DNA from 2 places in the Brevundimonas sp. TWP2-1 genome. Region 2 is predicted to be linked to the other one. Evidence: riboswitches for the same ligand, from Rfam matches in the RefSeq annotation. Region 2 holds a riboswitch; the other holds the start of a gene.
The links. A riboswitch is a leader RNA that binds a small molecule or an ion and turns the genes downstream of it on or off. The one in region 2 is predicted to bind cobalamin.
Positions count from the first base shown of each region.

Region 1 (6,562 bases), on a different contig from region 2:
GAGGCGGTTCGGGCGTCGCTGCGCCGGCGCTGGGCCACCATCGAAGCCTGCGAGGCGACACCGGTCGGGCGGTTGAGAGGCGCAGCGGTTGCGGCGCGATCCGCCGTTCAGAAGGCCGCCGCCAAGAAGAAGACGCCGGCGCGCGTCGCCCACGTCTGAAGGAGAGGCTGCCATGACCGAACGCCGCACCCGCTATCCTGGGCCGATCGCCGAGGCGAAGACGCACGCCCATTCGCTGATCGATCAGGGGTTCGCCGAGGACGCGGCGCTGGCGGCCGTGCTGGATCGCTATCCGGCCGAGCTGTTCGACATCAACCTGTATGACTATGACGACGAGGGGCAGGTCAGCTTGCGCACCGGCGCGCGTGGGCGGCTGTCGGGCGAGGAACTGCTGGAGGCGATCAAGCAGGGACGGCTTTGGGTCAATCTGCGCGGGGTCGAGACGGGCTGGCCCGAGCTGTGGGCGGCGGCCATGAAGGACTTCGCCGCGATCCAGGCGACCTATCCGGGGATGCGGGCGGTGCGCAATGCCGGGCAGTTGATCCTGTCGTCGCCCAAGGCGCGAGTGCCTTATCATTTCGACGCGGCGGGGGTTGTGCTGTTCCACCTGCGCGGGCGCAAGCGTCTGTTCGTCTATCCGGGCGACGAAGGGCATCTGCCCGAGCGCAATATGGAACAGGTGGTGGCCCGCCAGACGACCGAGGAACTGCCTTATACGCTGGCGTTCGAGAACGACGCCCAGGTCATGGATCTGGAGCCGGGGCGGGCGCTGACCTGGCCGTTGTATGCGCCGCACCGGGTCGAGAATCTGGACCGGTTCTGCGTCAGCCTGTCGATGGATTTCCAGACCTGGCCGTCGCGGTTCAGGAACGGGGCGCTGTTCACCAATGCGGTGATCCGCAGCCGCGGCGGCCGGCCGCGCTTCACCGACGGCATGACGACGCCGGAGCTGGCCGCGCGCTGGGCCGCTTCGCTGGCGCTGAAGAAGGCGGGGGCGATGAAGAGCAAGATCGCAAACTTCGAACGCGATTTCGAACCCGAGGTCGGGGCGGCGGACGGGGCGGGCGTCATTGGCCGCCCATCCTGAACTCGGGGGGTTAATTCGAGTTCATGACCCCGAGTTAAAATGACTTCGGCGCGGGCGGCGCGCACCTTCTCCTCACATTCGGGAAAGGGAAGCCGCACATGAAGACCGCACTGATCGCCGCTGCCGCCGTCGCCACACTGACGGGTCTGGCCGCTGCGCCCGCTTCGGCCGCCGAGGTCGAAATCCGCAACGCCGTGGCGCGCGTCGTCGTCATCGTCGAGGATCGCCAGGACATCGGGGTCGAGGTCACGCAGGGCCAGACGCGCCTGCCGGCCATCCAGGTCCGGCGCGAAGGCGGCGACGTGAAGATCGATGGCGGTCTTCGTCGCAACGGCATGTGGGGCGGTAACGACGGCATCCGCAGCTGCAACTCGGGACGGTCGGACGCCGCCCAGCCCGGCCAGGGCGCGACGGTCGAGGTGCGCGACCTGGGGCGCATCCGTCTGGAAGACGCGCCGCTGATCGTGGTGCGCACCCCTCGCACCGTCGGTGTCAGCGCCAGCGGCGCCGTGTTCGGCTCGGTCGGGCGTGGCGCGCGGTCGGTCGAACTGAACAACGGCGGTTGCGGCAACTGGAACGTCGCCAATGTAGACGGCGATCTGGAACTGGGCCTTGGCGGGTCGGGGGCGATCCGCGCGGGCACGTCGCGTTCGCTGGACGCTAGCGTCGGCGGTTCCGGCTCCATCGCCGCCGGACCGACCGGCAGCCTGAAGGCGGCCGTGGGCGGATCGGGCAATGTGGACGTGGCCAGCGTCAACGGCCGGGGCGAGCTGTCGATCGGCGGCTCTGGCGGGGTGAACGTGCGCCAGGGCCGGATGGACAAGCTGTCGGTCGCCATCGGCGGCTCGGGCGATGTCCGCTACGGCGGCGCGACCCGTGATCTGGATGTCGCCATCGCCGGATCGGGCAGCGTTCGCGTCGCCTCGGCCACAGGCTCGGTGTCTCGCTCTGTCGTCGGATCGGGAACCCTGCATATCGGGCGCTAAGACCCGTTTCTCCGCCGCGAGAGGAAAGGCCTCCGGTCGTGGAACCCCGGGGGTCTTTTTCGTGCGTCGCGTCAGCCAAGAAAAAGCCCCGGCGGATCGCTCCGCCGGGGCTCTTCGTCTCAGATCAGACGTCGAGGATCAACGCAGGCCGAACAGCTTGGTGACGCTGCCCAGGTTGCGGCCCAGGGTGCCGCCAGCGCGGTCGCGCGATTGCAGATCGCCACCGAAGTTGTAGCGAACGCCGACTTCGAAGGTGTCGGTCGTCAGATCAGCGTCTTCCAGCTCAGCGCGGTCGTAGCCGGCGAAGACGCTGTAAGGCGTCGCAGCGAAGGCGTATTCGGCGCCGACGCCGGCCGACCAGCCGTCGGTGCTGACGCCAGCGAAGTCCACGTCCGAATAGGAGGCGCGAGCGGCCAGACGCAGGGCGGGCGTGGCGTAGAAGGCGGCTTCACCACCAACGGTCCACAGGTCCGCGTCATCGACGGTGCCATACGACACGACGCCGGTCAGCGTGGCTTGCTGGAAGTACTTCTGACCTTCAGCGCCGAACGTCATCAGCGTGTCGCCACCGGCGATTTCTTCAGCGCCGACGAAGCCGCCGAAACGCATGTCTTCGATGGCCTTGGTCAGGTGAACGGCGCCCGACAGGGTGGTCTCGTCGCCGAAGTCGTAGTCCGAATAGGTGCCGGCGGCGTTGAAGGTCACAGTCCAGTCGCCGAAGGCGGGGGTGGCGACCGTGCCGGCGACGGTGGCGCCGTCCAGGTCGGCGTCAGCGCCGGGAACTTCGATCTTGGAATGGTTGTAGGCGACGCCGACCGAACCGACGGCGTCTTGAGCGAAGGCCGGAGCGGCGAACAGGGTGGCGGCGGCAGCCGTGGCGAGGAGGATCGTCTTCATTTTCTTTTTGTCCTTAGCAGTCTGTGCCCGGATGGGGGTCCAGGGAGGGCGCCTGCTATCAGGATGTGCCGAAGCTGAGCAATAAACCGCCGTTACATAAATGTCTTGAAACTGTCGTGTGGCGGATCGGTCACGCCTTGTGGTTAGAATGTGTCAGTTCGGCGTGCTTCATGGGGCGATCGGTTAACAGAGCCAATCGCATAAACATATAAGCATATCCTTATGTATCTTGACGTGAGCCGTGCCTTGCGGTCATCTGACGGTGTCGTGGTCTGCACGCGCTCCTCGGGGTGCGTGGAGCTAAGAGGGAAGCCGGTGTGAAACCGGCGCTGCCCCCGCAACTGTAAGCGGCGAGTCGAGGGTCCATCTCGTGTCACTGGCGTTCGCGCCGGGAAGGCCGGGCCCGAGGCATCGACCCGTGAGCCAGGAGACCTGCCCCGACAGATAACGTCCTCCGGCGGGGTGCCCGGTCAGGCCGCATGCGCGCCGCCGGACCCATCGCGTCTGCGTCGGCGTCCGCGCGACCCTGTCCGAAACCTGGCCACAACACAGGTTTCGAATGTCATGACCCGCCACACCGTCCAGGTCGCCACCCTCGGCTTTCCCCGCATCGGCCCCAAGAGGGAGCTGAAGACCGCGCTCGAAGGGCACTGGGCCGGAAAGATCGATGTGGAGACGCTGCTGTCCACCGCCGCCGATCTACGTGGCCTCACCTGGGCGCGGCAACGCGATCTGGGCGCCGACATCGTGCCGTCCAACGACTTCTCTCTGTATGACCAGGTGCTGGATCTGACCGCCATGGTCGGCGCCGTGCCGGCGGCCTATGGCTGGAGCGGCGAGAGCGTCGATCTGGCGACCTATTTCGCCATGGCCCGAGGATCGCGGGGCCATGACCAGGTCTGCGAGCATGGCCATGTCCACGGCGGCGGCAATCCCGCCTCGGGGGGCGTGCCCGCCATGCAGATGACCAAGTGGTTCGACACCAACTACCACTACCTCGCGCCCGAGTTCACTGCCGACCAGGTGTTCCGCCTGGGTTCGACCAAGTCGCTGGACGAATATCTGGAGGCCAGGGCGCAGGGGATCGAGACCCGGCCGGTGCTGCTGGGGCCGGTGTCCTATCTGCTGCTGGGCAAGACGCGCGGCGAGGCCTTCGGCGTGCTGAGCCTGCTGCCGCGCCTGTTGCCGGTCTATGCCGAGGTGCTGCGGTCGCTGGCGCGGGCGGGGGCGACCTGGGTGCAGTTGGACGAGCCCTGCCTGGTCACGGACCTGAGTGACGAGGCCAGGGCGGCCTATGACCACGCCTATCGCGTGCTGACGGATGTGACGCCGCCGATCAAGGTGATGCTGACGACCTATTTCGGGGCGCTGGGCGGCAATCTGGAGACGGCGCTGAAGCTGCCGGTGCAGGGGCTGCACATCGATCTGGTGCGCGCGCCGGAACAGCTGGCGCAGGTGGCGTCGGCCGCTCGTCCCGATCAGGTGCTGTCGCTGGGCGTCATCGACGGCCGCAATGTGTGGAAGGCCGATCTGAACGCCGTGCTGGACCGGGTCGAGCCCTTGGTCGCGGCGGAGCGTCAGGTGGTGATCGCGCCGTCCTGCTCGCTGCTGCACACGCCCATCGATCTTGAGCGGGAAACGGCGCTGGATGCGGAGATCAAGGACTGGCTGGCGTTCGCAGTGCAGAAGGTTGGCGAACTGGCGATCCTGGCGCGGGCGCTGAACGAAGGTCGGGCGGCAGTGAAGACCGAGCTGGACGCCTCGACCGCGTCGGTCGCCTCGCGCCGCACCTCGCCGCACATCAACGATCCCAGGGTGCAGGCGCGGGCGGCCGATACCGATCCGGCGCTGTCGAACCGAAGCTCCAGCTTCGAGATCCGGCGCGGAGTGCAGCAGCGGCGGCTGAACCTGCCGGCCTATCCAACCACGACCATCGGCTCGTTCCCGCAGACGGCCCAGGTCCGCAAGGCGCGCGCCGAACACGGCAAGGGCGTCATCGACGATGCGGCCTATGCCCGGTTCCTGCGCGAGGAGACGGCGCGGACGGTGAAATGGCAGGAGGACCTGGGGCTGGACGTGCTGGTCCACGGTGAGTTCGAGCGCAACGACATGGTCCAGTATTTCGGCGAGCAGCTGTCAGGCTTCGTCTTCACCAAGGCCGCCTGGGTGCAGTCCTATGGTTCGCGCTGCGTCCGGCCGCCGATCATCTTCGGCGACGTGTCTCGGCCCAGGCCGATGACGGTGGAGTGGTGGCGTTACGCCCAATCCCTGACCGACCGGCCGATGAAGGGGATGCTGACGGGACCGGTCACGATCCTGAACTGGTCCTTCGTCCGCGACGACCAGCCGCGCAGCACGACCTGCCGCCAGATCGCCTTCGCCATTCGCGACGAAGTGACGGACCTGGAGACGGCCGGCGCCGCTGTGATCCAGATCGACGAGGCGGCGCTGCGTGAAGGCCTGCCGCTGCGTCGCGCCGACTGGGCGGGGTATCTGGAGTGGGCGGTCGAGAGCTTCCGCATCACGGCCTCGGGGGTCAGGGACGAGACGCAGATCCACACCCATATGTGCTATTCCGAGTTCAACGACATCATCCAGTCCATCGGGGCCATGGATGCGGACGTCATCTCCATCGAGACCTCGCGGTCCAGGATGGAGCTGCTCGACGCCTTCTCCGACTATCGTTATCCGGCCGAGATCGGGCCGGGCGTCTATGACATCCATTCGCCGCGCGTGCCGTCGGTCGAGGAGATGGCGGCCCTGCTGACGGCGGCGGCGGGCAAGCTGCCGGCGGATCGGCTGTGGGTGAACCCGGATTGTGGCCTGAAGACGCGCGGCTGGCCCGAGACCGAGGCGGCGCTGACGAACATGGTCGCCGCTGCGAAGGCTGCACGGGCTTGAGCGTCACGCTTATCGACATGGTGTTCCCTGGGGACGCCAATCACCACGGGACTTTGTTCGGGGGCGTCGTTCTGGCGCACCTGGACAAGGTCGCCTTCCTGGCCGCCGCGCGTCATGCGCGGCGGCCGACCGTGACGGCGGGGTGCGAACGGATCGACTTCGCCGTGCCTGCCCGGATCGGGGAGATGGTGGAGGCGACGGGCAAGGTCGTGCGCGTCGGCCGCACGTCCATGGGCGTCGAGGTCGAGCTATGGGCCGAGGCGCCGGTCAGCGGCGAGCGGCGGCTGTGCACACGGGGCGTCTTCAACATGGTCGCGCCGCGCGGGCCAGGGCAGGGCGACCTGCGTCCTCTTCAGGAAGATCCGCCCGAGGATGACGGCTGGCTGCGGGCGGTGGAGATGGTCTTCCCGACCTGGACCAATCACTACGGCACGCTCTACGGCGGCGACGCGCTGAAGCTGATGGGCAAGGCGGCCTTCATATGCGCCACGCGCAAGGCCAGGGCCGTCATGGTCATGGCGGCGTCGAACCGCATCGACTTCTCGTCTCCCATAAGAGAAGGCGACATGATCGAACTGGCGTCGCGCGCCATAAAGATCGGCCGGACTTCCGTCACCATAGAGGTCGAACTGTGGGCCGAGGGGCTGCTGACGGGCGAACGGAGACGGTCTGCAGCGGCCGAGTTCGTCAT
Region 1 covers NZ_JAFCWR010000001.1:291,125-297,686, forward strand. The annotation lists gene ACP7BH_RS01495 (GNAT family N-acetyltransferase) at 1-159, shown strand, start outside; gene ACP7BH_RS01500 (transcriptional regulator) at 173-1,087, shown strand; gene ACP7BH_RS01505 (GIN domain-containing protein) at 1,186-2,073, shown strand; gene ACP7BH_RS01510 (hypothetical protein) at 2,212-2,970, opposite strand; cobalamin riboswitch at 3,222-3,424, shown strand; gene metE (5-methyltetrahydropteroyltriglutamate--homocysteine S-methyltransferase) at 3,535-5,871, shown strand; gene ACP7BH_RS01520 (acyl-CoA thioesterase) at 5,868-6,562, shown strand, end outside.
Region 1: it holds a riboswitch for cobalamin, as region 2 does, so the genes downstream of both, metE (5-methyltetrahydropteroyltriglutamate--homocysteine S-methyltransferase) here and ACP7BH_RS14645 (TonB-dependent receptor plug domain-containing protein) in region 2, are expected to answer to the same signal.

Region 2 (6,562 bases):
CCGGATCGCCAGCCCGACGCGGATGCCTGATTTTCGCCGGATTGCGCATATCAGCGGTGGATAAGTAGGGTTCGCTTAAGGTCTCGCTCAGCGTCCCTTAAGCATTGGGCGTCATTGTGCGGGCGTGTCGTATTCCCCCGCCACACCTTCGGCGTCGTCGCCCATCCATCGCCTGGCTCTCGCCGTGGTGACAGAGCCCGAGCGCGCGCCCGGCGCCTTCATGAGCGCGCCGTCGGGCGCCCGCGAAGACGCCATGCGTTTCCTGCTTCAGACAGGGGCCGACGCCGGCGTCAAACTGATCGCCACCCGGCCCGAGGGCGACGGCGAACGCCTGCTGGGTCAGGCCTGGCCCTTCCCCTCCCCCTTCCAGGTCACGGTTCGGACCGTGCCGCTGAGCGAAGGCCTGGACCGGGTCGAGGCTCGCGCCCGGCGCTCGCTGGAACGAATGGGTCTGCCGCGCGGCGACGTTCTGCTGATTTCCAACGCCGCCGACTTGGCCGGGGCCGAGGGTCGCGCCCTGTGGGATCGCGCCCGCAGCCTGAAGGATCGCGGCCTTTATCGCCGCATCGGTTTCTGCGCCACTTTGGAGGACGGCCCCGCCCTGCTGGCCCGACGTCTCGAAGCGGACGTGGTCCAGGTGCCGTGCAGCCTGCTGGACCAGCGCGCGGCCCAGGACGGCGTGCTGGAGGCCATCGCCGATACGGGCGCATCGGTTCATCTGTCTTCGGTCTTCGCCGGCGGCCTGCTGTTCGCGGGCGGCGACGATCTTCCGGCCGAACTGGCCAGCCACGCCCAGGCCCTGTCGCGCACGCGCCGACGCCTGGCGGAACAACGCTGCGACCCGATGCAGGCGGCCCTGGGTTACGCCTTGGCGCTCAAAGGGGTGGACAAGGTCGTGGCCAGCGTCGCCTCCGCCGCCGAACTGCGCGCCATCCTGGCCGCCGCCCACGCCCCCTGCCCCAATCTGGACTGGGGATCATTGGCGCTGGAAGCGCCGGCGGCCTTCACCGCCGGCGCCCGCGCCCGGATCAGTAGCGCAGCCTGATCCCGACATAGCCGGACCGTCCCGGCTCTCCGTAACCGAACACCTGCTGATAGTGTTCGTCGCTCAGATTCTCCATCCGCGCCGTCAATGTGACCTGGTCGGTCAGTTCAAAGGCCGCGTTCAGGTTCGCGGTGACGAAGCCGTCGCGCGCCACGGTCGAGAAGCCGCCGCTGTCGTCCTGATCGCCTTCTGCCCTCACCGTCAGCGCGCCCGAAACCCGGTCGCCCGTCCAGCCCAGGGTCGCCGAGCCGGCGTGTTCCGGCACGCGCAACAGGCGCAGGCCCGTCGTGCGGTCTTCGGCGTCGGTCCAGGCATAGGCCAGCGTCAGGTCGAAACCGGCCCCCAGCAGCGCACGGCCTTCCAGCTCGAACCCGTCCGAACGGGTCTTGGCCACATTGATGTAGCGACCAGCCGTATAGGTGATCTGGTCCTCGACGTTCAGGCGATAAAGCGTCGCGCGACCGTCGAAGCGGCCGTCGGCCGAGGCCCAGCCCAGGGCGATTTCGACGCTGTCGGCCGTTTCCGGCTTCAGTTCGGGATAGGGCAGCGGCGCAAAGCAGAAGTCGCACACCGCCTGGCTGACGGTCGGGGCTTTAAAGCCCGTGCCGTATGCGCCCGACAGGATGAAACCGCCGGCCAGATCATAGGCCGCCGAAATCCGCCCCGTCGTCTTGGAGCCGAAGTCATCGGTGTCGTCATAACGCAGGCCGCCGGTCAGGTTCAGCGCCCCGACGTCATATTGGGCCACGCCGAACACCGAGGTGATCGACAGGTCGCGCGACAGACCGGACGACAGAGCCGCCGACGCCTCGTTGCGCTCGACGCCGAACGCATAGTCGACGCCCTGGGTCGCGCCGTTGGCCTGCCAGCGATAGGCCTGGCGGTCGCCGGTGAAGGTCGAGCCGAAGCCGCCGCTGACCGAGGAGCGGTCGATGTCCGACGCCGAGACGCTGAACTGATGGTTCAGGCCGAACGCCTGGGCGGTCAGCCGGCCAAAGCCCGACCATTGTTCGCTTTCCTGGGTGTCGTCGGTGTCGGCCAGCGCGTAGTTCGGCGCCGGGAAACCGTCCAGGTCGGCCTTGCTTTTATTCCAGCGCACCGAACCGTCGATCTTGACCCTGTCCGAGAAGGCGTAGCGGCCCTTGGCGCCCAGGGTCGTGCTGCGGAAACCGTCGGCTTCGGGATTGCCGTCGGCCTCGTCGGCGGCGGAGATGCCATCCGTGTCGAACCGCGAAACATAAGCGCTGACGGCGTAGGTCTCATTGGCGACGCCTGCCGATACGCGACCGCGCACCGTGTCGAAGCTGCCAGCCTCAGCCTCGGCGCGCACGCCGTCGATCTCCTTGGTCATGAAGGCAATCACGCCGCCGATGGCGTCAGAGCCCCACAGCGACGACTGCGGGCCGCTGAGGACTTCGATGCGCTCGATGTCGGCCAGCTCGAAGCTGGAGAAGTCATAGGCGCCGTTGGGTTCGGCTGCGTCGTTGACGGGCGCGCCGTCGACCAGCACCAGGGTCTTGCCCGGCGTGGCGCCCCGCATGCGGACCTGGGCCACGCCGCCGAAAGCGCCCGTGCGCGTCACCGACAGGCCCGGCACGTCGGCCAGGATGTCGGCGGCGAAGATCGCGCCGCGCTGTTCGATGGTCTTGGCGTCGATGACGCGGGCGCCGGGCGTGTCGGCGACGATGGCCGCGATGCGGGTGGCGGTGATGACGACGTCGTCCAGCTGGGTCGCGTCGTCAGCGGCGAAGGCAGGCGCGGCGAAGGCGCCAATCGTTACAGAAAACGCAGCCGTCGAGAGAAGAATGGAACGCTTCATTGAGCGAGATCCCCGTTTCGGTCCCGCGAATGCGCGCGAGAGACCGGTCAAAGCGAGCCGACCCGCCAGACCGCGAGGGTCTGGACGGCGCAAGGTCGGGTCGCTGCGACGGTTAAGTCCCCGCGCCTCTGTCTGGTCCCGGACAGCAGCGAGCGACACAGGCGGCCAGGTTTCCTGGCTTGCGGGTCAAAAACCGCCGTCCTCGCCTTCCCAGTTTCCCAGTGGCGCCGAAGTCGTCAGACCCCGGACGGACGACGGTCTCGCCGCCTACAGTTGCGGGCACAGCCACGGTATCGCACCGTGTTCCCTAAACCGCCTGGCGCGGCCTATCGCAGGGGCAAGAAGCCTGTGCAAGGGCCGTTCAACGGCCTTGAGCCGCCGGGCGCGATCCGTCACCCTGTCGCCACATGAACGCCCCCGCATTTCCCCCCTCCGGCCATCCCCCCGAAATCGCCGCCTCGCTGGAGGGCGCGACGCCGTTCATGGCGCAATATCTGACGGCAAAAGCGGGTCAGCCGGACGCCATACTCTTCTTCCGCATGGGCGACTTCTACGAGCTGTTCTTCAAGGACGCCGAGGTCGCGGCGGCGGCCCTGGGCATCACCCTGACCAAGCGCGGCAAGCACCAGGGAGAGGACATTCCGATGGCGGGGGTGCCGGTCCATGCCATGGAGGGCTACCTCGCCCGGCTGATCCGCATGGGCCACAAGGTCGCCATCTGTGAACAGTTGGAAGACCCCGCCGAGGCCAAGAAGCGCGGCGGCAAATCCGTGGTCCATCGTGGCGTGGTGCGGGTCGTGACGCCTGGCACCCTGACCGAGGACAGTCTGCTGGACGCGCGCGGCGCCAATCGCTTGGCGGCGGTCGCGGTGCGCAAGGGCCGGGCGGCGGTCGCTGTGGTCGAACTGTCGTCCGGGGCGGTGGATTCCGTCGCCTGTTCTATCGAAGACCTGGGCGCGGCCCTCGCCGCCTTCCGCCCGTCCGAGGTTCTGGTCACTGACCGGATGTATTCGGACGAGGCCACGCGAGATGCGCTGGATGGTTCGGGCGGCGTGGTCCAGGCGCTGGCCAGCGCCATCGCCGAACCGCAGGCCGCGCGGGTGCGGGTCGAGCGGCTGTACGGCGTCTCGGCGCTCGACGGCTTCGGCGCCTTCGAGGAGGCCGAGGTCTCGGCGCTGGGCCTGATCGCCGCCTATCTGGAGACGACTCAGGCCGGCAAGGTTCCCGCCCTGGCCCCGCCGCGTCGGCTGGGCGAAAGCGGCTTTCTGGCCATTGATCCGGCGACGCGAACCAGTCTGGAGATCGACCGCACCCAGCGCGGCGAGCGCGAAGGCAGTCTGCTCGCCTGCATCGACCGCACCGTCACCTCGGGCGGCGCCCGCGCCCTGGCCGAACGGATCGCCCGGCCCTTGCGTGATCCCCTGGCGATCAACGAACAGCTCGACGCCGTCGAATGGCTGCTGGAGCGTCGCGACCTGCGCCGCGACCTGCGCGAGGCGTTGAAGGCGTCCTCGGACATCGCTCGCGCCGTGGGGCGGCTGGCGCTTGGACGCGGCGGTCCGCGCGACCTGGCGGCGGTGCGCATCGGCCTGTCGATTGCCGAGGGCGTGGCCGGCCTCTTCGTCGGACAGGTCGATCCCCTGACCGGCCAACCGCGCCGCATCGCCTCGGCCCTGGACCGACTGACCCTGTCGGCGGACGTGTCACGGCTGAAGGCCGATCTGATCGACGGTCTGGTGGACGAGCCCTCGCCCCTGGCGCGCGACGGCGGCTATGTGCGCCCCGACTATCGCCCCGAACTGGACGCCGCCCGCACCCTGCGCGACGACAGCCGCCGCGTCGTCGCCGACCTGGAAGCCCGCGCCGTCGCCGAATCCGGCGTCCCCTTCAAGATCAAGCACAACGCCGTCTTAGGCTATTTCCTGGAAACCAGCGCCAAGGCCGCCGAGGGCCTGCTCCGCGCCGGTCCCGACAGCCCCTTCATCCATCGCCAGACCCTGGCGAGCCAGGTCCGCTTCACCACCGTCGAACTGTCGGAGCTGGACGCCAAGATCAACCAGGCCGGTCACCGCGCCCTGGCCATCGAGGGCGAGACCTTCGAGAGCTGGCGACGTGAGGCCGCCCGCCTGGCCCAGCCGCTGCAGGCCGTCGCCGAGGCCCTGGCCGAACTGGACGCCCACGCCGCCCTGGCCGAATGGGCCCAGGAGGTCGGCGCGACCCGGCCCGTGGTGGACGACACCCTCAGCTTCTGCGTCGAGGCCGGCCGCCACCCTGTCGTCGAGGCGGCGGTCAAGGCCCAAGGGTCGCCCTACACCCCCAACAACGCCCGTCTGGATGGATCAGGCCAGGACGGATCGCGCCTCGCCATCGTCACCGGGCCGAACATGGCGGGTAAATCGACCTTCCTGCGCCAGAACGCGCTTCTGGTGATCCTGGCCCAGGCCGGCGCTTTCGTACCCGCCCGCTCGATGCGGCTGGGCGTCGTGGATCGGTTGTTCTCCAGAGTCGGCGCAGGCGACGACCTGGCGCGCGGCCGCTCCACCTTCATGATGGAGATGGTCGAAACCGCCGCCATCCTGACCCAGGCGACCCCCAAAAGCTTCGTCGTGCTGGACGAGATCGGCCGCGGCACCGCCACCTACGACGGCCTCGCCATCGCCTGGGCCACGGCCGAGGCTCTGCACGAGACCAACCGCGCCCGCACCCTGTTCGCCACCCACTATCACGAGCTGGCCCAGTTGGAGACGCGGCTGGATCACGTCTGCAACCTGTCCATGGTCGCGCGCGAATGGAACGGCGAGCTGGTCTTCCTGCACGAGGCGGCGCCCGGCGCGGCCGACCGCTCTTACGGCGTCCAGGTGGCGAAACTGGCCGGCGTCCCCGCCGCCGTCGTGGCCCGCGCCCGATCGGTTCTGAACCGGCTGGAAGGCGAAAAGGCCGCCGCCGCCCGCCTGGACGACCTGCCCCTGTTCGCCGTCGCCGAACCGGAACCGATGCGCGGCCCTTCGCCTCTGGAAAAGGCCATGCAGGACGTCGATCCCGACGCCCTCAGCCCCCGCGAGGCGCTGGAAGCCCTGTATCGACTGAAGGGTCTGGCCTGAGCCGACTACGCAAGAACCCTTACAGGTTGAGAATTTTAATCTCATTCGGCCAGACTTGAGCTTCGCCCTCCACGCCGCTCCAAGCGAACGAGACGATGAAGCTCAGCGCCCTATCCCTTTCGGCCAAGACGGCCCTGATGGTCATCGCCGCCCTCGGGGCCCTGACCCTGGCCGTTATGGCGCTCGCCGCCGTCCTTCTGACCCGCGACGCCGAGTCGAGAGCGGCCGAGCGTCAGGAAACCAATATGCGCGTCGCCTGGGACGTGCTGGCCGACTATGGCGACGGTTTCACCGCGCGCGACGGCAAGCTCTACGTCGGCTCGACGCCGATGAACGACTTCACCGCCCCCGTGGATCGGGTGAAGTCCCTGGTCGGCGGCACGGCCACCGTCTTCCTGGGCGACCTGCGGGTCACCACCAATGTGGTCAAGGACGACGGCTCGCGCGCGGTCGGCACGAAGCTCAAGCCCGGCCCGGTCTATGACGCCGTGCTGACCGCGGGCCGTCCCTATCGCGGCCAGGCCGACATCCTCGGCAAACCCTATTTCGTCGCCTACGACCCGATCAAGACCACGGCGGGCCAGACCATCGGCGTGC
Region 2 covers NZ_JAFCWR010000002.1:867,354-873,915, forward strand. The annotation lists gene maiA (maleylacetoacetate isomerase) at 1-30, shown strand, start outside; gene ACP7BH_RS14640 (aldo/keto reductase) at 125-1,045, shown strand; gene ACP7BH_RS14645 (TonB-dependent receptor plug domain-containing protein) at 1,029-2,864, opposite strand; cobalamin riboswitch at 3,011-3,196, opposite strand; gene mutS (DNA mismatch repair protein MutS) at 3,272-5,965, shown strand; gene ACP7BH_RS14655 (methyl-accepting chemotaxis protein) at 6,061-6,562, shown strand, end outside.